DNA from 2 places in the Polaromonas sp. CG_23.6 genome. Region 2 is predicted to be linked to the other one. Evidence: riboswitches for the same ligand, from Rfam matches in the RefSeq annotation. Region 2 holds a riboswitch; the other holds the start of a gene.
What was found. A riboswitch is a leader RNA that binds a small molecule or an ion and turns the genes downstream of it on or off. The one in region 2 is predicted to bind glycine.
Positions count from the first base shown of each region.

Region 1: another riboswitch for glycine. It lies ahead of H4V98_RS10295 (D-amino acid dehydrogenase); the one in region 2 lies ahead of gcvT (glycine cleavage system aminomethyltransferase GcvT).

Region 1 is NZ_JARXUY010000001.1:2,170,602-2,186,156, forward strand. It holds gene smc (chromosome segregation protein SMC) at 1-2,734, shown strand, start outside; gene H4V98_RS10270 (cell division protein ZipA C-terminal FtsZ-binding domain-containing protein) at 2,749-3,834, shown strand; gene ligA (NAD-dependent DNA ligase LigA) at 3,905-6,019, shown strand; gene H4V98_RS10280 (glutathione-independent formaldehyde dehydrogenase) at 6,324-7,463, shown strand; gene def (peptide deformylase) at 7,638-8,177, shown strand; gene H4V98_RS10290 (sodium:alanine symporter family protein) at 8,225-9,589, opposite strand; gene H4V98_RS10295 (D-amino acid dehydrogenase) at 9,780-11,036, opposite strand; glycine riboswitch at 11,201-11,301, opposite strand; gene H4V98_RS10300 ([protein-PII] uridylyltransferase) at 11,441-14,119, opposite strand; gene map (type I methionyl aminopeptidase) at 14,179-15,012, opposite strand; gene purL (phosphoribosylformylglycinamidine synthase) at 15,239-15,555, shown strand, end outside.
Region 2 is NZ_JARXUY010000001.1:2,885,482-2,901,036, forward strand. It holds gene epsE (polysaccharide export protein EpsE) at 1-378, opposite strand, end outside; gene H4V98_RS13640 (glycosyltransferase) at 637-1,449, opposite strand; gene epsL (XrtB/PEP-CTERM-associated polysaccharide biosynthesis outer membrane protein EpsL) at 1,637-2,827, opposite strand; gene H4V98_RS13650 (undecaprenyl-phosphate glucose phosphotransferase) at 2,964-4,388, opposite strand; gene epsA (XrtB/PEP-CTERM-associated transcriptional regulator EpsA) at 4,381-5,169, opposite strand; gene H4V98_RS13660 (TRAP transporter substrate-binding protein) at 5,548-6,519, shown strand; gene H4V98_RS13665 (TRAP transporter small permease) at 6,611-7,105, shown strand; gene H4V98_RS13670 (TRAP transporter large permease) at 7,102-8,379, shown strand; glycine riboswitch at 8,444-8,547, shown strand; glycine riboswitch at 8,571-8,672, shown strand; gene gcvT (glycine cleavage system aminomethyltransferase GcvT) at 8,720-9,874, shown strand; gene gcvH (glycine cleavage system protein GcvH) at 9,931-10,299, shown strand; gene gcvP (aminomethyl-transferring glycine dehydrogenase) at 10,332-13,226, shown strand; gene H4V98_RS13690 (FKBP-type peptidyl-prolyl cis-trans isomerase) at 13,370-13,771, shown strand; gene H4V98_RS13695 (alpha/beta fold hydrolase) at 13,784-14,659, opposite strand; gene H4V98_RS13700 (NUDIX hydrolase) at 14,696-15,555, opposite strand, start outside.

The sequences.
Region 1 (15,555 bases), 710 kb from region 2:
CCTGGAAACCATCCGCCAGGCGCACTATGCGGCCGGCGACCAGGTGAACCAGGTGCAGGGCCGGCTGTATGAGGCCAGCGCCGAGGTCAGCCGGCTGGAGGCGGAAATCCGTTTCGTGGTCGATGGCCGGCTGCGCGTCGAGCAGCGCCTGGTCCAGTTGAAAGAGCAATCCGCCCAGTGGGCCACGCGCGGCGAAGACGCGTCGGTCGAGTCGGAAAGCCTGGCCGGGCAGGCCTTTGACGCCGAGGAACAAGCCGAACTGCTGGCCGCCCAGCTGGAAGAACAGCAGGACCAGCTGCCGGCACTTGAGGAAGCACTGCGCCAGGCCCAGGCCACGGCGAATGCGCAGCGCGCCGGTGTGACGCAGGTGCAGCAGCAACTCCAGGTGCTGGCCGCCGAACAGCGCCATGTCGAAGAGCAACTGCGCACGCTCGGCCTGCGCCATGAGCGACTGTCGGCGGACCGCAAGGCGCTTGATGCGCCCGACGAGGCACGGCTGGCCAGCCTGAATTTGCAACTCGATGATGCGCGCGAAGCGCAGTCCGTGGCGCAGGCCCGTTTGCAGGCGCTGACCGAAGCCGTGCCGCAACTGGACGACGCGCGGCGTTCGCTTCAACAGGCGGCCAATGCCGAATCGGCCAGGCGCGCCGAGCTGTCGGCGAAGCTGGAGGCGCTCAAGGCGCTGCAGGAAAAAGTCAGGACCGACGGCAAGCTCAGGCCTTGGCTGGCCCGGCACGGGCTTGAAAATCTGCAGGGCCTGTGGAGCCGCCTTTACATCGAGCAGGGCTGGGAAAACGCGCTGGAAGCGGCGCTGCGCGAGCGCCTGGGCGCGCTGGAAGTCAGCCGGCTCGACATCGTGCGCGGTTTTGCCGGCACCGACGCGCGCGGCCAGGCGCAGGGGCCGCCCGCCAAGCTGTCGTTCTACACGCCGCCGCAGGCCGGCGTGCCAGGCCGCGCCCGGCCGGCAGGGCTTCTCAAGCCATTGGCCGACCTGCTTCGGCTGAACGATGCCGGGCTGTCGGCGCTGCTGGACGACTGGCTGGACGGCTGCTTCACCGCGCCGACGCTGGACGACGCCCTGGCCGCGCGCGAACGGCTGGAGCCGGGCGAGACGATCTACGTCATGGGCGGCCATGCCATCACAAGGCACAGCGTGAGTTTTTATGCGCCCGATTCAGAGCAGGCCGGCTTGCTGGCGCGTGCGCAGGAGATCGACAACCTGGAAAAAAGCCTGCGTGCGCAATTGCTGATCAGCGAGGAAGCCCGGGCGGCGCTGGCGCGTGCCGAAGCCAGCTATCTGGACGCCAGCCAGCGCCTGGCAACGGCCCGGCGCGAAGCGGGCGAGGGCCAGAACCAGAGCCATGCGCTGCAGGTCGAGGTGCTGCGCTTGACGCAACTGGCCGAGCAGGCGCGCGCGCGCAGCCAGCAGCTCCAGGCCGACATGGCCGAAATCGAACCCCAGCTTGAGGAGTTGCAGGAGCGCAAGATCACTGCCGAAGGCCGGTTTGAAGAACTCGACATGCAACTGGCCGACAGCCAGGAGCGCCACGCCCAGCTGGAAGACCGGGTGATTGCTGCCGAGCGCCGGCGGGCCGAATCGCGCGAGCAGCAGCGCACGCTGGAGCGCCAGCTGCAGGAAGCGCAGTTTGCGCTGCGCACCCTGGCATCGCGGCGCGAGGAACTGGCGCGCTCCATCGCCATTGCCGCCGCCCAGGCGTCGTCGATTGCCGCCGAAGAAGGCCGTGCCCAGGATGAACTGGCGCGGCTGAGCGATGCCGCAGCGCAGGGCGGGCTTCAGGATGCGCTGAATGCCAAGGTCGCGCGCGACGCCGAGTTGCTGGCCCAGCGCAGCCAGTACGACGACCTGACGCACCGGCTGCGCAGCAGCGACGAGCGCCGCGCCGCTCTGGAGCGCGAACTCGATCCGCTGCGCCAGCGCATCACCGAATTCCAGCTCAAAGAGCAAGCCGCGCGGCTGGGTTTCGAGCAATATGCCCAGCTGCTGCTTGACGCGCAGGCCGATCTTCAGGCGGTCCAGGCGTCCATCGAGTCCGGCAATGTGCGCATCAGCGGGCTGCAGGGCGAAATCGACCGCATCCAGCGCGACATCCACGCGCTGGGCGCGGTGAACCTGGCCGCGCTCGACGAACTGGGCATTGCCCGGGAACGCAAGCAGTTCCTCGATGCGCAGTCGGCCGACCTGAACGAGGCCATGGCGACGCTGGAAGACGCGATTCGCAAGATCGACATGGAAACGCGCGATTTGCTCTCCAGCACGTTTGACGCCGTCAATGGCCACTTTGGCCGCATGTTCCCCGAGCTGTTCGGCGGCGGCAATGCCCGGCTGGTGATGACCGGCGAGGAAATCCTGGACGCCGGCGTGCAGGTCATGGCGCAGCCGCCGGGCAAGAAAAACCAGACCATCCACCTGCTCTCGGGCGGTGAAAAGGCGCTGACCGCGATTGCGCTGGTGTTCGCGATTTTCCAGCTCAACCCGGCGCCGTTTTGCCTGCTCGACGAGGTCGATGCGCCGCTCGACGATGCCAACACCGAACGGTATGCCAAACTCGTGTCCAGCATGAGCAAGCAAACCCAGTTTTTATTCATCAGCCACAACAAGATCGCCATGGAAATGGCCGAGCAATTGATTGGCGTGACCATGCAGGAGCAGGGCGTTTCCCGCATCGTCGCCGTCGACATGCAGGCCGCCCTGGGACTTGCCGAAATAGCCTGAACCCATCAAACATCATGAGCACATTACAAATAAGTCTGGCGGTCGGTGGCAGCCTGGTCCTGGTGGGCATCGTTGCCCATGGCGCCTGGTCTGCCCGCAAGAACCTGCCCAAGCAGGCCACGGCCAAGCCAGTATCCGACATCGAACCCGCGCCAGCGCCTGGCCAGGAGAATTATTTCCAGATGGACGATGTCGATGGATTGCCGGAACGGCAGGAACCCAGCTTTGACACCGATGCCGTCCTGGCGGCGCTGACGCAGCTCACCACGCCCGAGAGAAAACCGGTGCTCGACATTTTGATCGACGCCATCGCATCGGTCACGCTGGAATCCCCGGTTTCTGGCGAAGCCGCGCTGGCTGCCATGCCAACCACGCGCCGTGTGGGCAGCAAGCCTTTTGCCATTGAGGGCCTGCGTGAGGACAGCCGCGAATGGGAAATTCCTGCTGCTGGCCATCGCTACAGCGCTTTTCAATGCGGCGTCCAGCTGGCCAACCGCACCGGCGCGCTGAACGCCATCGAATACTCCGAATTTGTCATGAAGACGCAGGCTTTTGTCGATGCGATTGGTGGGGAAGTCGAGTTTGCCGAAATGCAGAGCGAGGTGGCCCGTGCCCGGGAACTTGACCAGTTTGCCGGCGCGCACGATGCGCAGTTGAGCTTCAAGCTGCGCGCCGTGAAAACCGCCTGGAGCCCGGGCTATGTGCAGCAATGCGCGGCCGGCCAGGGATTCATGCCCGCCTCCACGCCTGGCCGCATGCTTTTGCCGGCCAGCCAGACCGGCCCTGGCCCGATCCTGGGCCTGAGCTTTGACTCGCAGGCCGCACAGGCCGAGGACCCCGAACAGACGGCCTTGTATGAAGTGACGCTTTCGCTGGATGTGCCGCAGGTGCTGCGTTCGGAACGGCCTTTTGCCCGCATGTGCGAAGTGGCGATTGCGCTGGCGGGCAGCATGGACGGCGTGATCATCGATGACAACACGATTTTGGTCAGGCCCGAGGCAATGGAAGCGATCCATGCCGACCTGGAGGCGTTGTACGACCGCATGGATGCGCGCGAACTGTCGGCCGGCTCGGTGCTGGGCCGGCGGTTGTTTTCGTGAAATCCTGATTTCTGCATCCATTTTCCGGCTGCCTCAGGCGGCCGATTTTTTGAAGCTTCCCGATATTCCCATGGCCACTCCTGACCTGTTTGCCCAGCCAATACCCGTGCCTGCGGCACTCGAAGCCGTGTCAGCGTCCGAACGCATCGCCGGCCTGCGCGCCGAACTCGACCTTCACGCGCACCGTTACTATGTGCTTGACGAACCCAGTATTCCGGACAGTGAATACGACCGGTTGTTCCGGGAACTGCAGGCGCTGGAAGCGGCGCATCCTGATTTGCAAAGTCCGGATTCGCCCACGCAGCGGGTCGGTGGCAAAGCCCTTGGCCAGTTCGCCACGGTGCGCCACCGGATTGCCATGCTCAGCATCCGCACCGAAACCGACACCGAGGCCAGCGGTGCCCGGAATTTTGACAACCGGGTGCGCAAGGAACTGGGGTTGACGGAATCCGACCCACCGGTCGAGTACGTGGCCGAACTCAAGTTCGACGGCCTGGCCATGAGCCTGCGCTATGAACACGGTGTGCTGGTGCAGGCCGCCACGCGAGGCGACGGCGAGATGGGCGAGGACGTGACGCAAAACATCCGCACCATTCGGCAGATTCCCCTTAGGCTGCCCTCCGGCGCACCGCCCGTGATGGAAGTGCGCGGCGAAGTCTATATGCGCCGGGGTGAATTTGAGGCACTGAACGAGCGTCAGCGTGAAAAAATCGCCAAAGGCGCGAAGGGCGAAAAAACATTTGCCAACCCGCGCAATGCCGCGGCGGGCGGCGTGCGCCAGCTCGACCCGGCGATTGCGGCGGAGCGGCGACTGAGCTTTTTCGCCTATGGTGTGGGGGAAGTCACGCCGCCCGAACAAGATGGCCCGGCATTCGAAACCCATTACGCGCTGCTGCAAACCCTGAAATCATGGGGTTTTCCGGTCGCAGCGCAGACCCGGCTTGCGCAAGGCGCTACTGAATTAATAGCGTTTCACGACACTGTTCGCAAAGAGCGGGATCGCTTGCCGTATGACATTGACGGCGTGGTCTACAAGGTCAACAGCCTGGCGCTGCAACGCCGGATGGGTTTTGTCAGCCGTGAGCCGCGCTGGGCGGTGGCGCACAAATACCCGGCGCAAGAGCAGCTGACCACCGTGCTGGCGATCGACATCCAGGTCGGGCGCACCGGCAAGCTGACGCCGGTTGCAAAATTAGCGCCGGTGTTTGTCGGTGGCGTGACCGTCACCAACGCCACGCTGCACAACGAGGACGAGGCGCGGCGCAAGGATGTGCGGCTGGGCGACACGGTCATCGTTCGGCGTGCCGGCGACGTGATTCCCGAGGTGGTCAGCGTGCTGCTTGACAAGCGCGTACCGGACGCGACGCAGTTCACCATGCCGCGCCAGTGCCCGGTCTGCGGCTCAGAGGCCGTCCGGGAAGAGGGTGAGGCCGATTACCGCTGCACCGGTGGCCTGTTCTGCGCCGCCCAGCGCAAGGAAGCCATCCTGCATTTCGCCCACAAGCGGGCTGTCGAGGTTGAAGGCCTGGGCGACAAGCTGGTCGAGCAACTGGTTGATGCGGGCGTCATCCGCACGCTGCCTGACTTGTACAAGCTGGGTTTTGCGTCACTGGCCAGCCTGGAACGCATGGCAGAGAAGTCGGCCAACAACCTGGTGGCGGCACTGGAAAAGTCCAAGCACACCACCCTGCCGCGTTTTGTCTTCGGCCTGGGCATCCGGCATGTCGGAGAGGCAACAGCCAAGGCGCTGGCCCGCCATTTTTGCCAGCTGGACCGCATCATGGATGCGACTGAAGCGCAGTTGCTGGAAGTGGACGATGTCGGTCCCATCGTGGCCAAAAGCATCCACACCTTCTTTGACCAGCCGCACAACCGTGAAGTGGTCGAGCAACTGCGTGCCTGTGGCGTGACCTGGGAAGAAAGCGAACCCGTGGCGCTGGCAGTCAAGCCGCTGTCGGGCAAGACCTTTGTGATCACCGGAACCTTGCCGGACCTGAGCCGTGACGAGGCCAAGGACATGATCGAGCTGGCCGGCGGCAAGGTGGCCGGCTCCGTCAGCAAGAAGACCGATTACGTTGTGGCTGGTCTTGAAGCGGGCAGCAAGCTGATCAAGGCCGAGGCGCTGGGCGTCGCAGTGATTGATCAGGAGGACTTGATGGCGCTGCTGCATGGGCTGCCAGATTGAAGCTGGCTTCAAATTTTCTTGTCGGTTGGATTAACCGCATGCGTAATTCGGCGCTTCGCTTTGCTGCTATTAAAAATGCAGCTGCTTGCATCCATCTTTATTACGTTGGCGGTTGTTTTCATTAAAAATTTTCAATGGAGAAGCGGCGTGCGCGAAGTACTTTGCCGGTTGGGGACTTACGAGATCCTCTGGTGCTCGCTTACAAGCGGCTGAAGGCACGGCCACTAAGGTTGTCAACTTGTGCTTCACCTCTCGGTGTTGCTGCAAACACAATTTCAATCGGCAACTTCAAAGGAAACCCACCATGAAAGCACTCGTCTATCAAGGTCCGCGCGACGTCCGCGTCAAGGAGGTGCCCGATGCCAAAATCGAACGACCCACCGATGTGCTGGTCAGGATCACCGTGACCAACATTTGCGGTTCTGACCTGCACATGTATGAAGGCCGTACCGATATGGAGACTGGCCGTATCCTGGGGCACGAAAATCTTGGCGAAGTGGTTGAAGTGGGCAACGCGGTCGATCGGATCAAAATCGGCGACCGGGTCTGCCTGCCGTTCAACATTGGCTGCGGCTTTTGCAAGAATTGCGAGCGTGGCTTAACCGGTTTTTGCCTCACCGCCAACCCGGGAACGGCAGGCGCGGCATATGGATTTGCCGGCATGGGCCCGTACAGCGGTGGTCAGGCTGAATACCTGCGTGTTCCCTATGCCGACTTCAACTGCCTGAAGTTGCCGCCCGACGCGCAGGAGAAGGAAAATGACTATGTGATGCTGTCCGACATCTTTCCGACCGGTTACCACGCCACCGAGCTGGCTGGTGTTCGACCGGGCGAGTCAGTGGTCATCTACGGCGCGGGACCGGTCGGCCTGATGGCCGCGTATTCTGCGGCGATCAAGGGTGCCGGCAAGATCATGGTGGTCGATACGCATAAGGACCGCCTGGCTTTGGCAGAGAAAGCCGGCGCTATTCCCATCGACGACTCCGACGGTTCATGCGTCGACCAGATTCTGGCGCTGACGAAAGGCCAGGGTGCTGACCGTGGGTGCGAGTGCGTGGGCTACCAGTGTTGCGACAAGCATCGCAACGAAGTACCTAACCTGACCATGAACAACCTTGTGAAAACAGTGCGGGCGACCGGTGGCATCGGCGTGGTTGGCGTCTTTATTGCTCAAGACCCGGGCGCCAAGGACGATCTGGCAAAGCAGGGGCAACTGGCATTTGACTTTGGCCAGTTCTGGATGAAAGGCCAAAAGATAGGCACGGGACAGGCCAATGTCAAGGCCTATAACCGTCCGTTGCGCGACTTGATCGAGGCTGGCAAGGCCAAGCCATCGTTTATCGTTTCGCATGAGTTGCCGCTGGACCAAGCGCCTGAAGCCTACAAGAATTTCGATGAGCGCAAGGATGGCTGGACCAAAGTGCTCCTGCGGCCGGGCACTTGATGAAATTGTGGTTTCTTGGTTTGCTCCTGCTTATCCATAAACGTAACAGCATGCCAGCTGTGTCATTGAGCATAAGCCGCAGGCAGTAGGACATGGCTAAAAGCGTGCCCGTCATTCGTGACATTGTTTTGAGCGCATGGGCGCAATGTGCCGCCAGCCGCTATGCTTGCTTGCATGACCATTCGTGAAATTCTCAAAATGGGCGATGCGCGGCTTTTGCGCATTGCCCAACCCGTGGCAGCCTTCGACACTGATGCGCTGCATCTGCTGATCTCTGACATGTTCTACACCATGCAGTCGGTGAATGGTGCTGGCCTGGCCGCGCCACAGATCGGTGAAAACCTGCAGGTGGTGATTTTTGGCAGCGACCAGCTGAACCCGCGCTACCCCGATGCGCCGGTCGTGCCGCGTACCGTGCTGGTCAATCCGGTCATCATGCCGCTGGGCGTGGAGGAAGAGAGCGACTGGGAAGGCTGTCTGTCGGTGCCTGGCCTGCGCGGCATGGTGCCCCGTTTCTCGCATATCCGCTATACCGGCTTCGACCAGTATGGAGACCCCATTGACCGCACAGTGGACGGCTTTCATGCGCGCGTGGTGCAGCATGAATGCGACCACCTGATCGGCAAGCTGTACCCTATGCGCATTCGGGACCTGAGCCAGTTTGGCTACACGGAGGTGCTGTTTCCCGGCCAGGACGCGTCCGACGACGACTAATCCAGCCGCGTCCTGTGCCGGTTGTCCTTATGGGCCCCGAGATCTTTTTAGCGCAATGTTCCCGCGTTGGTTTTGTCTGCAAAGTAGTCGTTGGTGACCTTGCTCACCACCGGCGAGAGCAGCACCAGTGACACCAGGTTGGGAAAAGCCATGAAAGCGTTCAGGGTGTCGGCCAGCAGCCAGACAAAGTCCAGGTGCGTGACCGCGCCTACCATCACAAACAGCGTCCACAACACGCGGTAAGGCACTTCGACCTTGCTGCCGAACAAGTAAGCCCAGCATTTTTCACCGTAATAGGCCCAGCCCAGAATGGTGGTGAAGGCAAACACTGCCAACGCAATGGCCAGCAGGTATTGGCCAAAACCCGGAAAGGCCGTGGCAAAAGCACTCGATGTCAACTCGGCCCCGGTCAGTCCGCTGTTCCAGGCCCCGGTGATGATGAGCACCAGGCCGGTCATCGTGCAGACAACAATGGTGTCGATAAAGGTGCCCATCATGCCGACGAGGCCGGATTCGGCGGCGCTTTTGGTCTGGCCAGCGGCCTGCGCGATGCCGGCCGTTCCCAATCCGGCTTCATTGGAGAAAATGCCGCGCGCCACGCCATAGCGCATGGCCAGCATGATGGTGGCGCCCGCAAAGCCGCCAGTAGCCGACAAGGGCGTGAAGGCGTACTTGAAGATCAATGCAAAGGCTGCCGGAATCTGGTCGGCGTACATGCCCAGCACAATCAGCGAGGCAACGACGTAGCCGATGCACATGGCCGGTACCAGTTTTTCAGCCACCGCGCCAATGCGCTTGACCCCTCCCAGCAGCACAAAGCCCGTCAGTACCATCAACACCACGCCCGACACCCAGGGCGAGATGCCAAAGCTGGCGGTTAGTACGGCAGCAATGCTGTTGGACTGCACCATGTTGCCAATGCCAAAACCGGCCAGACCGCCAAACAGGGCAAAGGCAGCACCCAGCCAGGCCCAGCGTTGACCCAAGCCGTTCTTGATGGCAAACATGGGCCCGCCCATGTGTTCACCATGGGCATTGGTTTCACGAAAGTGCACCGACAGCAACACCTCGGCGTACTTGGTGGCCATGCCGACCAGCGCCGTCATCCACATCCAGAATAGCGCGCCCGGCCCGCCAATGGCAATGGCTGTGGCAACGCCCGCAATGTTGCCTGTTCCTACAGTCGCGGCCAGCGCGGTCATCAAGGCGGCGTAAGGGGTGATTTCGCCTTTGGCGCCCGACTCGGGCTTGCGGCCTTTCCAGACCATGCGAAACCCGGTGACGATGCGCAAAATCGGCATCAGCTTGAGCCGGAGTTGAAGAAAAAGGCCAGTGCCAAGAACCAGCACCAGCATGGGCGGTCCCCAGACGAAGTTGTTGATCGCTGTGACGATCGATGTCAGGGTTTCCAAGATTTTGTCTCCATATAGTAGTTATTGAGGCGAACGAAAGCACCCGCCCATGGCGGTTATTGATGAACAACCTTGCCTGTCACGGCAAGGTCTCGTGGTTTTGAGGGCGGCTGGCAATGCCAGTGAATCGCTGCCGCACCCAGGCAAGCCGTCAGCGCCAAATGTCAGCTGGCGCATGGGCCTTGAGTTTTCAGGCCGCGACAGGGTTGCCTTGCAGCAAGCTCGTTGGTTTGAAGGCTTCGCTCACCACATCACCCACCATCTCGGCGGTGATGGCTGACAGCGTCCAGCCGAGGTGACCGTGTCCGGTATTGTAAAAAACGCAGGGCGAGCGCCCACGGCCAACGCGTGGCAGCATGTTGGGCATCATGGGCCGCAAACCCGCCCAAGGTATGACGCTCTGGGTGTTGATGCCGGGAAAGCAGCGCTGCACCCAGTCCACCAGGGGCTTGATGCGGTCGGCACGAATGTCACGGTTGTATCCGTTGAACTCGGCTGTGCCGGCCACCCGGAAACGGTCAAGGCCCAGGCGGCTGGTGACCAGCTTGGTTTCATCGTCCAGCAAACTGACCACGGGGGCTGCCGCCTGACTTTGCGCGTCTTGCAGGTTGACGGTGATGGAATAGCCCTTGACCGGGTAGATGTTCACGCGGTCGCCCAGCGAGGCAGCCAGCGCGCGGCTGGCGGTGCCGGCACAGACCACCACGCCGTCAAAGACCGCGCGGGTTTCCTGGGCGCCATGACCCACCGTCACGCAGGCCTGGGTTGCGTCTGCCGTCACGCTTTTTACGTCTTGGTCATAGAGGCATGTCACACCCAGTCGTACGGCGGCTTCGGCCAGGCCCTTGGTGAAGCGGTGGATATCGCCGGTCGAGTCGCTTTCGGTGAAATAGCCGCCGTAATACTTGCCGGCCAGCGTCGGCTCGAGGACGCGCATCTCTTCAGGGGTGACGGCGCGGCGTGGCAGACCGCCTTCGGCCAGCAACTTGGAAACCTTGCCTGCGTGGTCAAAGCTGGCCTTGTCGCGGTAAATGTGAAGAATGCCTTCTTTTTTCAGGTCAAAGTCTATGCCCTCCTGTTCGGCCCAGCCCAGCAGATGCTTGCGCGCCGCGATGGCCAGGCGCGTGGTTTCTATGGTGTTGCTTCGATAGTTGGGAATGTTTGCAATGAACTCGGCAAACCACGATATTTTGTGCCAGCTGGGTTTGGGACTGACCAGCAGCGGGGCATCGCTCTTGAGCATCCACTTCAGGCCCTTGAGCAGCGTTGACCAGTGGTTCCACACCTCTGCGTTGGACGCGGAAAGCTGGCCGCCATTGGCAAACGAGGTTTCCATGGCGGCATAACGGTGCTTTTCGAACAAAGTGACAGAAAAGCCGCGCTTGGCCAGTGCGTAGGCTGTGGTCACGCCGGTGATGCCACCACCAATGACTGCGATTTTTTTCATGAAAGTCTCCAGCAACGTCAAGGGGTTGAGCCCGCGCGCAAATGTGCTGCGGACACCCCCTCTGTTCTGGACCTGAGAGATTCACCGGCCTTCGCTTGTGGCAGGGCTGGTTTGCTCCTTCGGTGCACCGCATGACGTAGCCTGCGGCAACTCTTCAGAGATCAATAGTGATGCCGGTCCTTTGGCCTGAGAGTTTCCGGGGTGGTTGCTCCTTCGGCGCCGGGTACTGCGTTAGCCGTACCACAGACTCTTCCGGCATCAAGCAGGCTAAGCGCCGATTGATGCATGCCGTTCTCAATGAGAGCGGCAATGATGGTAATTTATCAGCTATCCGGCTAGATCAACAAACTTTTTCAGATTTTGCGGCATCTTTGTCAAGATACGACAAAGATGCGTGCTGAATCTTATTCGCTCAAGGCCTTGAGCAACTCGGTTTCAATCGCAATCTGCGCTTTGTTGTGCTGCAGTTCAGGTCCGTCGATCAAAAAAGTGTCTTCGACCCGTTCGCCCAGCGTTGTCACCTTGGCCAGCTTGACGTTGATGTGGTGATTGGCCAGCACGCGTGCAATCAGGTAAAGCAAGCCGACCCGGTCGCTGGCCGACACGCTGAGTAACCACCGCTGGGCTTTTTCATCCGGCCGCAAATCGACGCGTGGGGTCACCGGAAAGCTTTTGACGCGGCGCGACACCCGGCCTTTGCTGGGTGGCGGCAGCGGGCCTTTTTCTTCCAGAATGCGGCCCAGGTTCACCTCCACCATGGTGGCCAGTTCGCGGTAGTGCTCTTCCAGCAGCTCGCTGGTGACCTGGAATGTGTCCAGGGCAAAGCCGTTGTTGGTGGTGTGCACCTTGGCGTCCAGGATGCTGAAGTCGGATTTGTCAAAGAAGCCGCAGATGCGCACGAACAGGTCTGGCGCATCGGGCGTGTAGACCAGCACCTGCATGCCTTCGCCGGTTGCCGACTGGCGCACGCGCACTGTCACCACGGCCTTGCCGATGTGGCGCGACAGGTGCCGGGCATGCCAGGCAATGTCGGCGGCTTCGTGGCGCATGAAATAGCTCACGTCCAGCGTGTCCCAGAGCGCCTTGTAGGCCTGGAAGGGCTCGGCGTGCAGTGCCAAAAGCGTCAGTGCGCCGCGCTTGCGGGCCTCGATCTCGGCGGCGGCATCGGGCGCGCGTCCGCCCAGCACGCGCAGTGTGTAGCGATACAGGTCTTCCAGCAGCTTGCCCTTCCAGGCATTCCATACTTTCGGACTGGTACCGCGAATATCGGCCACCGTGAGCAGGTAGAGGGCGGTCAGGTAGCGTTCGTTTCCGACCCGCTTGGCAAATGTGGCGATGACCTCCGGGTTGCTCAGGTCCTCCTTCTGGGCCGTGCGGCTCATGCTCAGGTGTTCGCCCACCAGGAACTCGATCAGCCGGGTGTCCTCGGCGGCAATGCCGTGCTGACGGCAGAAAGTGCGCACATCCTTGCGGCCCAGCTCGGAGTGGTCGCCGCCGCGCCCCTTGGCAATGTCGTGGAACAGCGCGGCGATGTACAGAATCCACGGCTTGTCCCAGCCTGCGGCCAGTTGCGAGCACATCGGGTATTCATGCGAATGCTCGGCCATGAAAAAACGCCGCATGTTGCGCAGCACCATCAGGATGTGCTGGTCGACGGTGTAGACGTGGAACAGGTCGTGCTGCATCTGCCCGACGATGCCCCGAAACACCCACAGATAACGGCCCAGCACCGAGGTCTGGTTCATCAGCCGCATGGCGTGGGTGATGCCTTGGCCCTGCTGCAGGATGCGCAGGAAAGTCGCCCGGTTCACCGGGTCGGTGCGAAATTTCGCATTCATCATGCCGCGGGCGTTGTAGAGCGCGCGCAAGGTGCGTGCCGACAAGCCCCGGATGCCGACATGGGTTTCGAACAGCAGGAAGGTTTCCAGGATGGCGTGAGGCTCCCGCAGGTAAAGGTCGTCACTGGCCACTTCGAGCATGCCGGCCTTGTCCAGAAAGCGCGCATTGAGCGGGCGCAGCGGATAGTTGCAGGGGCTGAGATGCTCCTCGATATTGAGCAGCAATATCTGGTTCAGCTGGGTGACCGCCTTGGCCGTCCAGTAATAGCGGCGCATCAGCGCTTCGCTGGGGCGCGCCGGCGGGCGTCTGGCCGCCCGTCCGCCCCGGGGTGACACGGCCCTGTCCAGCGGCAGGGCCACCTGAGCCGCATCCAGTGCAGGCAGGCGTTCGCTTCGGTTGCCAGGCTGTGTGTGATAGCCGAAAGATTCGGCCACTGTTGTCTGCAGGTCAAACACCAGGCGGTCTTCGCGCCGACGGGCAATGATGTGCAGACGCGCCCGTATCAGGCTCAGCAAGGCCTCGTTGGCCTTGATCTGCCGGACTTCAAAGCTTGAGATCAGCCCGTTTCTGGCCAGCTCGTCCCAGGATTTCCCCAGGCCTGCAGCGCGGGCCACCCACAGCACCACCTGCAGGTCGCGCAGCCCGCCGGGCGATTCCTTGCAATTGGGCTCCAGCGCGTAGGGTGTGTTGTCAAACTTGTTGTGGCGCTGGCGCATTTCCAGCGTCTTGGCGATAAAAAACGCCTTGGGGTCAAGAATTGCGTCAAGCTGCGCCTGCAGGCGCTGGTAGCAATCGGCCCCGCCAGTCACCAGACGCATTTCAAGCAGCGAGGTCTGCACGGTGACGTCCTTGGCCGCTTCCTCGACGCAGTGGGCCGCCGTGCGAACACTGGAGCCAATCTGCAGCCCGCAGTCCCAGCAGCTGCTGATAAAGTCTTCGACCTTCGCCTTGAGCGCCGGGTTATTTTCAACATCGATCGCGTCGTCGGGCAGCAGCAGAAGTACATCGACATCGGAATGCGGAAACAATTCGCCCCGGCCAAAACCGCCGACCGCGATCAGGCAGGCATCCCGCGGAAATTCGGCTTGTTGCCACAGGCGCCGCAGGGTGGTGTCGGTCAGCTGGCTCAGCTTTTGCAGCAGTCCATGGATGCCCCGGGTCGAGGCACCGCTGCCCGCCAGCGCGGCCAGAACAACCGCCTTGCCAACACTGTATTGTTCACGAAAGGGAGCCAGTTCAGTCATGATGGCGGGGCCTGACCTTGAAAGAATCGAAGAAGGCAGTCCCGTCAGGGAGGCCGGGATCAGGCGGCGGTTGTTTCGCGCGACAGCTGCGGCACGAAATCCGGAATTGGCGGGCTGCCGGCCGACAGCGTCAGCACTTCGTAACCGGTCTCGGTGACCAGCACCATGTGTTCCCATTGCGCCGACAGCGAATGGTCGCGCGTCACGATGCTCCAGCCGTCTTTTTCCGGACCATCCTTGATGTCGCGCTTGCCGATGTTGATCATCGGCTCGATGGTGAACACCATGCCGGGCTTGAGTTCGTCAAGCGTGCCCGGGCGGCCGTAATGCAGCACCTGCGGGTCTTCATGGAACTTGGTGCCGATGCCGTGGCCGCAGAACTCGCGCACGACCGAGTAACCCTGCTTTTCGGCAAACGTCTGGATGGCGTGGCCGATGTCGCCCAAGTGGGCGCCGGGACGCACGCACATGATGCCCTTCCACATGGCGTCGTAGGTGACCTGGCACAGGCGCTTGGCGGCAATCGAGCATTCGCCGATCAGGAACATGCGGCTGCTGTCGCCGTGCCAGCCGTCCTTGATGCCAGTGACGTCCACATTGACGATGTCGCCCTTTTTCAGCGGCTTGTCGTTCGGAACGCCATGGCACACCTGATGATTGATCGAGGTGCACAGCGACTTGGGGTAGGGCGGATAGCTGGGCGGGCCATAGCCGAGCGTGGCCGGGACAGTTCCTTGCACGTCGACCATGTAGTCGTGCGCCAGCTGGTTGATTTCGTTGGTCGTCACACCGGGCTTGATGAAAGGGGTCAGATAGTCCAGCAACTCGCCGGCCAGTCTGCCCGCCACGCGCACGCCTTCGATACCGGCTGCATCTTTGTAAGTAATACTCATGGAGGAATTATCCCACTGGCGTCTGTTGCGTGCTTTTCAACGGGCAGCAAGGCTTTTGACGGTGCATCAAAGCGCGGCCGGTGCGCTGATAAAATTGCCGTTTGACGCGAACTGCGCAGATTCTGGCCTTTTGCCGGGAAGTTATTTCCAGCAAAAGGCTTCATATTCGACAAAAACAGCTTGCTGGCTGCCCTCCACCACTTTTATCCAAAAGGCCACCCGTACCGTGACCCTGCACCTGACGACTTTTGAGGGCGACGCCCACGGCATCAGCGCCCTGAGCGATTTTCGCGTCCAGCAACTTCTGCCCCGGCTGCAAGCCATCCACGACAAGATCGTCGGCATCAGCGCCCGGTTTGTGCATCTGGTCGCCACCGAAGCGACTCCTTCGCCGGACCTGAAAAACCGGCTGGCGGCCTTGCTCAGCTACGGCGAACCGTGCGCACAGCCCGCCGCAAATGCCGCCGACAACGTGTTGTTCATCGTGTCTCCGCGCTTCGGCACGGTGTCGCCGTGGGCGTCGAAAGCCACTGACATCGCGCA
Region 2 (15,555 bases):
AACGGCTACCTGACTACCTCGAATCTGGCGAAGTACTATGTTTACCTGAGGAACTTTAACAAAACCGCCAGTTCGCAAGGCATCAGCAATTTTTTTCTCTGCTTCGGATATGGTTAACCCGCCAAGTTGAAGGGTACCAACCAAAGGATAACTAATGACGCCAGTTTCGGAAACGCGCGCATCCACTGACAAATCAGGACTTTGATAAACCTGAACGCCGATCGAATCGCCCGCTCCAAGTTTGTAATCTTGCTGCGTTTGGGGGTCTCCGCTTCCCGCGGATCCTCCAGAAACAGAAGGCTGGCTAGACTGTGAAAATGCAGTCAGGGCAAATAGTAAGAAAAAAACCGAAGCAAGAGAGCGAATGAAGATATTCATCGTTGCGCCTTTGGATGAACCATAAAAGTAAGGTTACATCTTAAAACGACACATAAAAAATCTGCAATAGCCCTTTCTTCCTAATGCTTTAGCTATTTAGATGCGAAAAAGAAATTTTTTAGTACTACTTATAAAAAATTTGATCTTAATAATATATTAAATAGTAGTTTATTTAACGCTACTATTAAAAGCCAAATATTTGCATTATTAAACCCGGGATTTATACCAATTAAACTAAATACTACATTAGTATAAAAATTACTTTGAATTTTTAAATGTAGTTAATCTTTTAAAATTTTCAAGATAAATCAAAAAATATTTTCGTTCCAATTGATAAGGTTTTTTGCTTTTATAAATTTTGACTAAATGTTTGAGGTTTGCCCATTTCATCCAAGGTTTTTGAGCTCCAACAAAATGAATAACATTAATATCTTTCAAGCCAGCTTTAAAATTATCTGAAGTACGATAACCATGCTGGCCAATATATACATCAAGGTCTGTAAAAAAAATATTGTACCCCTCGTCAAGATGAAGGTCTTTACGATCAGGCCAATCAGCGTAATAAGCATTTATCACGTCTTGGTCGCCTATTTTATTACCACCCAACGCTTGAACTTCTATTACAGCACGACTGGATAAATTGCCAATTTTTTGTGCAAGATTTTCTTCAGGCTCTATAACCATCAATCCCGAATTTAGCCGCGTCCAATCGGGGTGTTCTAACTGACCTGCTGCAACAGCAGAAAGATGGGGTTTTTCAAATAACACATCTATGTTTTTGAGAACAATCATGTCGCTGTCAAGATAAACAAGTTTTGAAAATTTTGTCAGTCCAAAAAGATGAATCTTGTCAAATGTATTTCCCCAGTGACCCGATTCTTCCTTGAAAGTTGCAGGAATTTCAATAGGCATGGGAAGTCTCAAAACATCCATTCCCCTGCCCTCCAACTTGTCAATAATATCTTGAGAAATATTCCATGAAACAGCAACCCAAAATGGATAGTGACTTTGGGTTTTCCTCAAAGAATCATGTAAAACGATCACACCTGGTAAATAACTTGGTGTACTCAATAGAGTTATATAGGCTTTCATCATCGATATGGTGCACGCTAATTAAAAAAATTAACGTTATAAAATGCAACAGCAAGCAACACAAGAAAGTTGAAATTCCCATAAAATTTATTCTTGCCTAATAAGATCAGGCAAGAATTATCAAAATTTTATTATGGGAGAATGTATATTCGTATCACAATACAATTTAAAAACTGGCGAGAACACTAAAGTTTATACCGTGGCTTTTATAATCAGCACCAGATTCGTTAGATTTTCGTCGATCAGAAAATACTGATGTTGTCAACTTTAAAGAACGAATTACATTCCATTCAAAGCCCAAGACACTCAGATTAGTCGTATCGCGTCGATCAGTTGATACAAATCCAGTTAACGGACCTCTATAATTTCTGACACCATGGTCATAGCGAAACTTAAGAGAAGTTTTTTCTGTAGGCTTCCAGGTTGGTGCTATAAAAAATCGATTGCCCTGATAATAACTTATGTTATTTGTTTGATAATCACCCAAGTCTCTTGCAATTCCGCCATTAATACTGGTTTTTCCAGTTGGCTTCCAAGTGGCCTCAAGTTGTCCGATAAATCCAGAAAAGTCTCTTACTTCAAGCCCTTCATGTTTTCGATCAAAATATGATAGACGTGATTGAATCGTAGTTTTTCCAGTGATAGGCCATAGGAGCTTGAATTCATGCTCGCGATCTTTGAAATCACTTGCAAACACAGAAGAAAGAATCCGATTTGGGTATTCACCGCTTCCTTGCTTGAGCCGGTATGCCAATGAGCTATCCGATGCAAAAACATATCGTGCGCCAGCTTCGACTCCTCGTATTTTTGAATCACCTTCAAATGTGAGAGGCTGACTGTTTGAACTGCTTCTCTCGAATACACCCCCGACAATGCGCCATGGACCATCTACAGCATATTCAGCGTCCAATAAAGTCAATCTATCCGTGCGTCGGTTAAGTTGATCTTGATTTTGATTCTGATTTAGGAAATTCGCTGTGTTATCAGTATATTCCTGACGATCTGTTGTGAAATTTCCGTAGAACGATGGCGTAAGACTCCAGCGCCATGCTGCCGCGTAGTTAACAGCGGTGAAGTCAAGTGTCGAAAAATTTTTATATGTATACCGATTCGCATTAACATCCAACTCGAAACGCTGCAGTCCGTAACTCTTGTCAATCTTCGCACCTAAGGTGGTAACACCAAAGTGGTCTGAACGAGGACCTGACACTGCATCCGACAACCGGAATATATTGCTGTCATATTGCCACGTTTGACCCACTCTGAACTGAAGCGTATCAAGTTCATCTGCATGCACGTTTAAAGAAATCACCCCAGCCAAGGCCAAATTCATCACTAGCAATTTACGAAGCAACATTGTGGAAATCCTTTTTCAAAAATTAAGCAACTTCAAAAAGCCAAATGCGATCTAAATATTACATTATTGTAATATTTTCAATTATATAATATATTTTAGCTGTTTTGCAATAGTTCTTTTGCCCCATTGATAAATTTTAATACGCTGCGCTATCTTTAAATACCAAACGAACAGTCTTCACTACAATGAACAGGTCAAGCAGCAAGGACCAATTTCTTAAATAATCGAGATCGTAATCGATCCGTGCCTGCATTTTATCCAATGTATCGGTTTCTCCACGGTAACCATTTACCTGAGCCCAACCAGTGATTCCTGGCTTGACTTTATGCCGCACCATATATCCCTTTATCAAAGTTCTGTACATTTCGTTATGTGCTACTGCGTGTGGTCGCGGACCCACAATACTCATTCGACCTTGCAACACGTTAAAAAATTGAGGCAGTTCGTCCAACGACGTTTTTCTAAGAAGCGCCCCGAATTTAGTAATCCTTTGATCATTTTTTTTCGCTTGTTGAATGATTCCACCATCCTCAACCACCGCCATCGACCGAAATTTGTAAACCAGTATCTGTTCGCCATCAAGCCCATAGCGACGCTGCTTGAATATAGCGGGTCCTGACGATCCCATTTTGACCATGATGGCAATAAAAACCATGATGGGCGAAACAAGGAGAAGAATTATCAGAGAAAGCAAAATGTCGCTTGTACGTTTCAATATCCCATTAAAACCTCTAAAGGGTGTGTCACACACTGAAATCACATTCACACCACAGACAGATCCGCTTCTTCCTTGAATCAAGTCAGTTATAAACATGTCTGGTACAAAGTAGATAGACGCAGTGGTGTCCTTGAGATCGTCAAGGATTTGCAGAACACGGGGACGGGCAATCATTGGCAAGGATAGATATATGTTTTGAATTCTGTGCTTCTTTACATAACCGGCAAGATCATCTATCTTTCCCAAAAGCTTGTATTTGTCCTGTTGGTGACGTCGCACTTCGCTGCGATCATCGAAAAATCCCCGCAGCTCCATTCCTGAATACGCTGCATCCCCAATGTTTTCAGCCAGCGATACACCTTGGTTATTCATGCCCACAATAACGACCCGTTGTGCAGGTCCTTGCATTTTCAATAATTTTGTGCTTGCTGCTCCCAAGGTCAGGTTTCCAACAATCTGGGCGATTGGAACAATCCACAACCAATTAATTATTAAAAATGTCGGGAATCTATAGATATAATCGGTTGCAAATCCGACGAGAATCAAGATTCCGGCTATCCATAACCAGTTAAGTAGTATATTAAAAATTAAACGCTCTACAGAAAGCCGTAACCGTGCAGCGCCTGGGAATGTCAGAGAAAAAACAACTACTGAAAGAATTAGATACGGCGGATTGATTGCACCTTCGAAATTAAATGCCAAAATCCAGAGTGATGAAATTAAAATAATTGGATCAAGAATACTTTCGACTATTCTAAAAAAATAGCTTCGCCCCAGACTTGATCGTGAATCCAGATTGTTTTTCCATACAGCTGCCGACTTTTCCCTGGTAATTTCAACCATTGAATGTCACCCCGTTTATTTTTGAAACAGCTTGCGCACGGTTAAATACATTCAATTTCTGGAAAATTCTTTGCATATGATTTTTTACAGTAAATCCACTAATATTCAATATAGTACCTATTTCGGAATTTGTTTTTCCCATGGCAACCCAATCCATGATCTGGATTTCGCGATCACTCAAACCAAAGACTTCGTCTTGTCCCGCACGTAGTGATTTCGAAAACGGTTTTTGCTGTTGTGGAAGTTGAGAGATCTGACGCAATGCGCTGTCAATTACGGGCATCAGCACCTTCATGGCGGTGCTGGTTGGCTCTGGTGAAATTTTCTGGCTGCTTAAAAGTACATATAGGCACTCACACTGCCCACGCTCATCGCGCATACCGTGAATCATTCCTGATCGCATGCTGCGTAACGCACTGCTGAAAGATCCAGGCAAACTGGCATTACCCAACAGATATTCGAAATTGCGAAAGTCAAGTGAGCTTGGTTGGCGGCCTCCAAAAACCCAACTTTCGTGAAATTTTCCCATTAGGAAAGGAAGGCCATCCGTACCCACGGCGTAAGACCGCACACCTGGCAACTTGGACACAATGTCGTGTCGGATGGACCCTTCCTGAAAGTTTCCCCATCCTGCCAGCAGGATTTCGTGCGGCATGCACTGTTGCACATCGCCCTGCAACCAATGAAGCAAGTCGATATGACGCCGGATAGCAGTTGCACTTTCAATCAGCCTGAGATAGTGGCTGGAATTACCAGACACGGGCACCGTATGACTTTGCATTTTTTTATTCTCCCTGAATACGTTTTGTCGTTTGCGCTACCGATTGCATCGATGGAATGCGAAGCCTAAAGCTACTTTATATCAAGCGTTCACGCAGGATATACAACAATTTACAAGTCATCAAGCATGCTGTGAAAAATTCAGGAAGCTTCTCCGTCATTGTCCGCGTTGCTTGTCATCCAAAATCTGCAGATGGATCCAAGCAACCCGTAAAAACATCCCTATTCAGAGCATGAACGACCTGCCAAGCCCTGAAATTATCTGATTTTTAAGCGAAAACCCGCGCACGTTCGACCGCTGTCAGCAGCAATAATCAAAATGTTTACGGCGCTTTGCCCTAATCCATAATTTTTATCGCAATTACTTTCCGGAGACAGCATGAAGCTTTCGAAACTTCTCATTTGCCTGAGCCTGGGCCTGGGATTCATGGCTTCGGCCACTGCACAGACCACCATGCGGATCAGCATCTCAACAGCTCAGAACTCACACCAAGGTGTGGCGATAGACACTTTTGCCAAGGAGGTTGAAAAGCGCACGGCAGGAAGATATAAGGTTCAGACCTTCTACAACGGTGCTTTGGGCGGCGAGCGGGAGTCGATTGAAGCGGTACAGCTGGGGACGCAGGCATTGGCATTCTCGTCGTCGGGCCCCATTCCCAACTTTGTTCCTGAAACCAAAATCCTGGATGTACCGTTTCTCTTCCGGGACAAGGCCCATGCACGTGCCGTGCTCGACGGACCAATTGGCCAGGACTTGCTGACCAAATTCGATGCCAAAGGCTTCAAGGCACTCGCCTGGGCCGAAAACGGCTTTCGCCACATGACCAACAGCAAGCGCGACGTCAAGACACCTGAAGATCTCAAAGGTTTGAAAATGCGCACCATGGAAAACCCGGTGCATATTGCTGCCTACAAGGGCTTTGGCATCATTCCCACACCTATGGCCTTTCCCGAAGTGTTCACTGCACTTCAGCAGGGCACCGTAGATGGACAGGAAAATCCTCTGTCGGTCATCATTTCAGCCAAGTTTGATCAGGTGCAAAAGCACTTGACCTTGACGGGCCACGTTTATTCGCCTTGCATCTTCGTGATGAACAAGGCGCAGTTCGACGAACTCAGCGCAGCCGACAAGCAAGCCTTTCTTGATGCCGCCAAAGAAGGAACCAAGGCCAATCGCGCCCGGGTGGACGAAGACGATGCCAAGGGCGTAGCCGACCTGCGCGCCAAGGGAGTGACCGTGATTGACACGATTGACAAGGCCAAGTTCGTGGCCGCACTGGCACCGGTGAACGCCGAGTTCGAAAAGCAATTCGGCAAGGTTGCGCTCGACAAAATTCGAAACTACAAATAAGCCAATATCTTTTTTGCTACGTTTTCGGTAGCTTGATATGCCCGTAGCTATTGCGCTAACGGGCGTTTTCTTTAAATATCGGTGTCATTTCATGAAACACGCCTTTTTAACCGTCGAACGCTGGACGACCGGATTTTCCATGCTGGTGGCATGCCTGATGCTGGTCATTGCCTCGTCGCTGGGAATGTTCCAGATCGTGACCCGTTTTGTATTGGAGCAACCCGCAGAATGGAGCGAAATCCTGATCAGGCTGAGTCTGATCTGGATGGTTTTCATGGGTATCCCGGCGGCTTTTCGCCAAGGGGCGATGGTCAGTGTCGATGTGCTTTATCGCTGGAGCCCACCCCGGATCAAGCGTGTGCTCGACTGGGCGGTCTGCCTTGCGGCGCTGGCCCTGATCGGTGTCATCATCTGGTGGGGCTGGGACTATTCGCTGCGCGGTCGCGTTCAGTCGATGGCCGGGCTTGAATCCATTTCAATGTTCTGGGGATATGTGGCCATGCCGGTTGGCGGGCTCTTTTGCGTGATGGGAATCATTGGCAACCTGATCGATCCACAACGCCAAGAACTGGAAACAGCCCAATGACCGCCGTCATGCTGACGACCATGGTGCTGTGCTTTGCATTGACCATTTCCGTTGCCGTTTCCATCGGACTTGCGTCGGTTCTGGGCATTCAGGCGACCAATGCCAACATGCTGATTTCGGTCAAGGAAATGTTTTCTGCAATCAACAAATTTCCGTTGGCTGCCATTCCCTTCTTCATCCTGGCAGGCAATCTGATGGAAACCGGCGGCATTTCGCGCCGGCTGGTGGAGTTTGCAAAAAGCATCGTGGGCGGCGTACAGGGCGGCCTGCCGATGACCTGCGTGCTCACCTGCATGATTTTTGCAGCGGTTTCAGGCTCGTCGGTGGCAACCACCTTTGCCGTTGGCGCCATTTTGATTCCGGCACTGGTGAAGCATGGCTATCCGACAACCTATGCCGCAGCCCTGCAGGCGACCAGTGCCGAGTTGGGTGTCATCATTCCACCGTCGATTCCGCTGATCCTGTATGGCGTGAGCGCCGAGGTCTCGATTGGCGAACTTTTCGTCGCTGGCATAGGGCCGGGCATCTTCATCAGCTTGTCGCTGATGATTTTTGTCTACGTGTATTGCCGCTTCAAAGGCTGGGGCAAGAACGACGGCGACGGGCGACTCGGTTTTTTCAAGGCAAGCTGGCAGGCTGGCTGGGCGTTGCTGATGCCGGTCATCATCCTGGGCGGTATTTACGGTGGCATTTTCACGCCAACCGAAGCAGCAGCCGTCGCGGTGTTTTATGCACTGGTGGTGGGCGTGGTGATTTACCGGGAAATCAGCCTGGCCAGTTTGATCGTGGTGCTGCGCAAGTCGGTGTTGTCCAGCGCCGTGATCATGTTCATCATTGCCAACGCCGGGCTGTTTGCCTTTCTGATCACACGTGCTGGTGTGCCTGACGCGATTGGCCACTGGCTCGAGGCTGTGCTGCAGTCACCCGCGCTGTTTCTGCTCGGGGTGAATGTTGCGCTGTTTTTCATTGGCATGTTCATTGAAACCAGCGCCGCAATCATTGTGCTGGCGCCGATTTTGGCACCTGTGGCCATGCACTTCGGCATCGACCCGGTGCATTTCGGCATGGTCATGGTGGTCAATCTGGCGCTGGGCATGATCACCCCGCCCTTTGGCGTGAACCTGTTTGCCGCCTGCACGGTGGCAAAGGTCTCCCTGGACCGCATCATCCGTCACCTGATTCCTTTCGTGCTGGTGATTCTGGCGTGCCTGCTGGTGATCACCTACGTGCCGCAGTTGTCGCTGGGTTTGCGTGACCTGTTGTACGCGAAATAGAAGCCTGGGAAAGCCCCGAAAAGCCTGAAGGAGCGCGCAAGAGAGCGGCTTTGCTCGGCTACACTTGGCAGCGTCAGGAGAGAGTTTTCCCAGAGAAAACCGCCGAAGGCGCATGCGCCACCCCCAATGGTGGACTGAACGCTCAGGCAAAAGGACTGGCAACCGCCCCTAGGCGCATCAACTGCCAAGGGGCGTTCCCAACTGGAGAGAGACCGCTTTGAAGGCGGTCCACCGAAGGAGCAACCCTGCATCGCCAGGCGAATCTCTCAGGTAAAGTGGACAGAAGGGGCAGCCCGTGGCGTTTGGCCACGGAATCATGTTTGCCCCTTTGGAGAACGCCATGTCCCACGACCCGTCTGCCGCCCCTGCCCCTTTGCTCAGCACACCGCTGCATGACCTGCATAGGGAACTTGGCGCCCGCATGGTGCCGTTTGCCGGTTATTCCATGCCGGTGCAATACCCGGCCGGCCTGATGGCCGAACACCTGCAAACCCGCAGCAGCGCCGGTCTGTTTGACGTGTCGCACATGGGGCAGTTGCGGCTCGTTGGCCCGGATGCCGCCGCCGCACTGGAAAGCCTGATGCCGGTCGATGTGATCGACCTGCCTGCGGGCAAACAGCGCTACGGCCTGCTGCTCAATGAAGAAGGCGGCATCATCGACGACCTGATGTTCTTCAACCGCGACTACGCGAATGGCGGCGATATCTTCGTCATCGTCAATGGCGCGTGCAAGACCGGCGACATCGCCCATATCCAGGAAAAAATTGGCAGCCGCTGCGAAGTCATCCCCATGCCCGAGATGGCCTTGCTGGCGTTGCAAGGCCCGCTGGCCGTGAACGCTCTGCAACGCCTGTCGCCGGGCGTTGAAAAGCTGGTGTTCATGACCGGCGGTGAGTTCACCGTGGCGGGCTGCGACTGCTTCATCACCCGCAGCGGCTACACCGGGGAAGACGGTTTCGAGATTTCAGTGCCCGCCGCGCAGGCCGACACCCTGGCTCGAACCCTGCTGGCCCAGCCAGAAGTCAAGCCTGTTGGCCTGGGCGCGCGCAATTCACTTCGTTTAGAGGCCGGCCTGTGCCTGTATGGCAGCGACATCGACACCACGACCACGCCGGTCGAAGCCAGCCTGAACTGGGCGATTCAAAAAGTTCGCCGTACCGGCGGCGCTCGTGCCGGAGGCTTTCCGGGCGCAGACAAAATCCTGGCGCAGCTGGCCGAACCGGCCAGTTTGAGCCGTAAACGAGTTGCCTTGATGGCCAGTACGCGCGTTCCGGTCCGCGAACCCGCCATGCTGGAAAACATGGACGGCCAGGCAATCGGCCAAGTCACCAGCGGCCTGCTCAGCCCCACGCTGAACCAGCCGATTGCGCTGGCCTATGTGCATCCTGACTATGCGGTGGTTGGCACCGAGTTGTTTGCCATGGTGCGCGGCAAACCCGTGCCCATGCACGTGTCGACCACGCCCTTTGTTCCCACACGCTACCACCGTGGCTGATTCATCTATCTCTTTCGTTCACTTCCCTTTTTCATACAAACTCCCGGAGAAACCGCATGACCGTCAAGTACACCGAAGACCACGAATGGCTCAAGATTGAAGACGACATGGCCACTGTCGGCATCACCGTGCATGCGCAAGACGCACTAGGCGATGTGGTGTTTGTCGAGCTGCCGGAAGTCGGCACGACATTTGCCCAAAAAGACACCGCTGGCGTGGTCGAGTCAGTCAAGGCGGCAGCGGATGTCTACATGCCGGTCAGCGGCGAAGTCGTTGAAGTGAACGAAGCACTGCGTGATGACCCGTCACTGGCCAATTCCGACCCGCTGGGCGCCGGCTGGTTCTTCAAGGTCAAGCTCTCCGACCCGTCGCAGCTCGACGCGCTGATGGATGAAACCAGCTACACCGCCTTTTCTGCCGCCTGAATTTTTCATCAAGACTGATACGGAATCCTGACATGCTGATGCCATCCGCCACGCCGCTGGGCGCGCTTGAAAACCCTGCCGAATTCATTGCCCGGCACATCGGCATTGATGAAACGGATGAAGTCCACATGCTCGGCGTTGTCGGCTCTGATTCGCTCCGGGCGCTGATTGACGGCATCGTGCCGCGCTCGATTGCCCGAAGCAGCGCCATGGCGATTCCGCCGCCGGTGTCTGAAGCGGCCGCGCTCAAGCAGCTCAAGGCCATGGCCGCCAAGAACAAGGTATTCAAGAGCTTCATCGGCCAGGGTTATTACGGCACCTACACGCCGGGCGTGATCCTGCGTAACGTGCTGGAAAACCCCGCCTGGTACACCGCCTACACGCCCTACCAGGCCGAGATTTCGCAGGGCCGCATGGAAGCGCTGATCAACTTCCAGACCATGGTCTGCGACCTGACCGGCATGCCGATGGCCAATGCGTCGATGCTCGACGAAGCCACTGCCGCCGCCGAAGCCATGACGCTGGCCAAGCGCAGCGTGAAGAGCAAAAGCAATGTGTTCATCGTGGCTGGCGACTGCCATCCGCAAACCATCGAAGTGATCCAGACACGCGCCCGACCGCTGGGCATCGAGGTCAAGGTCAGCACCCTTTCACGCACTGTGCCGCAGTTGATGGCAGAGGGCAATTACTTCGGCGTACTGGCCCAGTACCCGGCCACCAGCGGCGCCATTCATGACCTTCGGCCGCTGGCGGGACAAGCGCATGCCGATGGCGCAGCCTTGTGCGTCGCAGCCGATTTGCTGGCGCTGACGCTGCTCACACCACCGGGCGAATGGGATGCAGACATCGTGCTGGGCAGCACCCAGCGCTTTGGCATGCCAATGGGCAACGGTGGCCCGCATGCTGCTTATCTGGCGTGTCGGGATGAATTCAAACGCTCGTTGCCGGGCCGCCTGGTCGGTGTCAGCATCGATACCCATGGTCATCCGACCTACCGGCTGGCGCTGCAAACCCGCGAACAGCACATCCGCCGTGAAAAGGCCACGTCCAATATCTGCACGGCACAGGTGCTGCCAGCGGTCATAGCCAGCATGTACGCCGTCTACCACGGCCCTCAGGGCTTGAAGCGCATTGCCGAACGTGTGGCCACTTACACCGCCATTTTTGTGAATGGATTGCGCCAGATGGGTTTTGACATCACCAACAAAGGCGCCTTTGACTCGGTCACCGTCAAAACCGGTGATGCTACTAATTCAATAGCTAAGCGTGCAAGCCAGTCGTGCGCAAACCTTAGATTTCGCTTGAAAAATCACTTGGGTGTGTCGCTGGACGAAACCACCAGCCGCAGCGACATTGAACTGCTCTGGTCTTTCTTCGCCCAGCCCGGCCAGACTGTGCCGGTGGTGAGCAGTTTCGAGCAAGGCATCGAATCCCTGATTCCAGCTGCGCTGCGCCGCACCAGCGAATTTTTGACGCATCCGGTGTTCAACACCCACCACAGCGAAACCAGCATGCTGCGCTACATCCGCAAGCTCAGCGACAAGGACCTGGCGCTGGACCGCAGCATGATCCCGCTGGGCAGCTGCACCATGAAGCTGAACGCCACCAGCGAGATGATTCCCATCACCTGGCCGGAATTCGCCAACATCCATCCATTTGCGCCGCATGACCAGTTGCTGGGCTATGCCGAACTCGACCAGCAGTTGCGTGACTGGCTGTGCGAGGCCACGGGGTATGCCGGCATCAGCCTGCAGCCAAACGCCGGCTCGCAGGGTGAATACGCCGGCCTGCTGGTCATCAAGGCTTATCTTGAGGCGAATGGCCAGGGCCACCGCAATATCTGCCTGATTCCCTCGTCAGCCCACGGCACCAACCCGGCCAGCGCCCAGATGGCCGGCATGACCGTGGTGGTCACGGCCTGTGATGCACAGGGCAATGTCGACATGGCCGACCTGAAGGCCAAGTGCGAAAAGCACAGCGAGAAATTGGCTTGCGTGATGATCACCTACCCCAGCACCCACGGTGTGTTCGAGACGCATGTCAAGGAGCTTTGCCAGCTGGTGCATTCGCACGGCGGCCGGGTCTATGTCGATGGCGCCAACATGAATGCGCTCGTCGGCACCGCCGCACCGGGTGAGTTCGGCGGCGACGTCAGCCACCTCAATTTGCACAAGACCTTCTGCATTCCGCATGGCGGAGGCGGCCCCGGCGTCGGCCCGGTCTGCGTTGTGGCGGACCTGGTGCCCTACCTGCCCGGCCATGCAACGGCTGGCATGCCCGTGAACGGCGTGGGTGCGATTTCAGCTGCCCCGCTGGGCAATGCAGCGGTGCTGCCAATCAGCTGGATGTACTGCCGCATGATGGGGCCCGAAGGCTTGAAGCGCGCGACCGAAGTGGCAATTTTGAGCGCCAACTACATCAGCGCCCGCCTGCAAGACCATTATCCGACGCTGTATGCCAGCGAGAACAAACATGTTGCGCACGAATGCATCCTGGACCTGCGTCCGCTGAAGGAAACCAGCGGCGTGACCGCCGAAGATGTGTCCAAGCGGCTGATGGACTACGGCTTTCATGCGCCAACGCTCAGCTTCCCGGTGCCCGGCACGCTGATGGTTGAACCCACCGAAAGCGAGTCCCTGGCCGAACTGGACCGCTTCATCAATGCCATGGTTGCTATCCGCGAAGAAATCCGCCAAGTCGAAAACGGTCACTGGCCACAAGACAACAACCCGCTGAAACATGCACCGCACACCGCCGCCAGCCTGCTGGGCGCGGACTGGGACCGGCCCTATTCACGCGAAACCGGTGCCTTTCCGCTGGCCAGCCTGAAAGCGGTGAAATACTGGCCACCGGTGGGCCGTGTGGACAACGTCTACGGCGACCGCAATTTGTCCTGCAGCTGCATTCCGATTGCAGATTACGCTTGACGCGCACTGCACACTGCCTGAACGCCTTAACGCCTTAACGCCTCAACTCCTCCTTCTCTCTTTGAGAGAAGTTTGGGGTAAGGACCTGTAGTGACGGCAGCGCTAAACCCCATTTCAATCCCTCCATCATTCACAGGAAAACCATGAAATCAAACTTCTCCCTGCTCGCCCTCGCCGCTTTTGCGACCAGCGCCTTCGCCGTGGCGCCGCCTGAAACCCTGCCATCGGGTGTAAAGATCGTCCACACGGTAGACGGCACAGGCGCGCAGCCCAAGGCATCGGACACCGTCAAGGTGCATTACCGCGGCACGCTGGCCGACGGCAAGGAATTTGACAGCTCCATCAAACGCGGCCAGCCGGCCTCGTTCCCGTTGAACCGTGTGGTGCCATGCTGGACCGAAGGCATGCAAAAGATCAAGGTTGGCGGCAAGGCGACGTTAACCTGCCCACCGGCCACGGCCTATGGTGATCGCGGCGCCGGCGGCGCGGTGCCACCCAACGCCACACTGACGTTTGAAGTCGAGTTACTGGCGATTGAAAAGTAAGCTGCGTTTGGCTTACAAGGCTGCATTCAATGCGGCAAGGAGCGCGGCGTCAAATGCTTCTGTCCGCTCGAACTGCACCCAGTGGCCGGCTTCTTCGATGAGGGTGAAGGCTTTGAAACGGGGTGCTTGCCGCATAGCCGTCTCCACCGCCGCCAGTTGCCCCTTGAACAACGCGTCTTCACGGCCGTAGATGGCATGCAGCGGGCACTTTAGCAGCGGCAGCGTGCAGGCCAATACATCGGTGCGCGACAGGTTGCGACCCTGCATGCGGTCGCGCAAGACGTTGGCTACATGCAGGCGCAGCGCCAGATCGCTGATCGACGTCGGGTGGTGCAGCATCAACGCAGCCAGGTTGCCACGGTGAATGGCGTCACGCTGGCCGGCGTCCTTGAAATGGCGCCAGGCCCGCAAATGAAACGGCGTGTCGGGCGCAATGCCCAAGCCGGGCGCGCCGACCAGCACCAGACGCGCCACACGTGCCGAATACTGCGCCGCCAGAAAACCGGCGACCATGCCGCCAAATGAAAATCCGACCAGGTCGCAGGCTGCATCGCCCAACAGGCTTTGCAGCCCCTGCTCGACAAGACCGGGAAGCGCATCGGCGTCGGTTCCGTGCAGGGGCGCAGACGAATCGCCAAAACCCGGCAGATCGGGCACCAGCACCCAGCGGCCCGAATCGACGAGTGCGTCAATATTGCGCAGCCAGTGCATCCAGCTGCCACTGCCGCCGTGCAGCAACACCAGCGGTGCCAGGGCCGGATGGCGCGTCGCCTTGCCCCAGTGGTGCCAGACCATGGCGCCCGTCTCACAAGGGGTTTCGGAACAGGTGGCGGTTCTCAGGAGCGCTTGCGCTTGCAGCGGCAATTCAACGGAAGATTCAAAAGTCATCGCCTGTTTATACCCTTGCGCCGCAACGCGGCGGCGTCAATCGAACAGCCGGTCAAAACCACCATCAGGCTCAAAACGCTTGTTAAGGGCTTGGTAATACAGCCGCGTTGGTCCCGGCATGGCCAGATCGCGGACCGAGTGGCGAACATCGCCGGGATAACAAATCACCCGGTTCCCCTCCAGATCGAACGGCTCGGGCTGGATTAATGGGGGCAGGCGGCTGCGGGCTTGCGCCATCACGCTGTCCACGCTGGTGTGGCGCGCCAGATGGGCGAGACTCATGATCTGCGGCGGCGCCAGCGCGATCAGGCCGGCCCAGTACTGTTCCAGCGCCGTGCGCGGCGCAAGCCAGATGCTGTCGGTGGTTTCATGGTTGTCGTGAATCGCCACCTGCCCGGTGGGCACGGCAGACACAAAAAACCGGGTGTCAAAGCGCTTGTTCGTGACCGACGGCGCTGTCGGCGTGACCCAGCGCGCCCAGGGCACCAGGCTTCGGGTCTGCAGGCGCAGCGCCATTTGCGCCAGCACATCGTTGAACCCATGGCCTTCGCGCAGCAGTGCCGCTGCCCGGGAGCAGTCAACGCCCTCGCATGCAATGCCTTGCGCCATCAAGATGCCCGACTCCTCAAACGCTTCCCGCAGGGCCGCCACATACAACCCACCCGCCGTGCGTTCGCTGATGTCGGCTTCGTTCAGGCCGGCATGCAGTACCTGCAAAGGCTGGTCCAGATGCGCATCCATGTCCAGTTCGGCATCAAGCGCATCCACCTTGCCGCCCGGAAATACATAGGCGCCGCCCAGCACATCGGACAAGGTGTGGCGTTTCATCAGGAACACCTCCAGCCCCGCCGGCGCATCGCGCAGCATGACCACCGTGGCCGCCGGGCGCAAGGGCG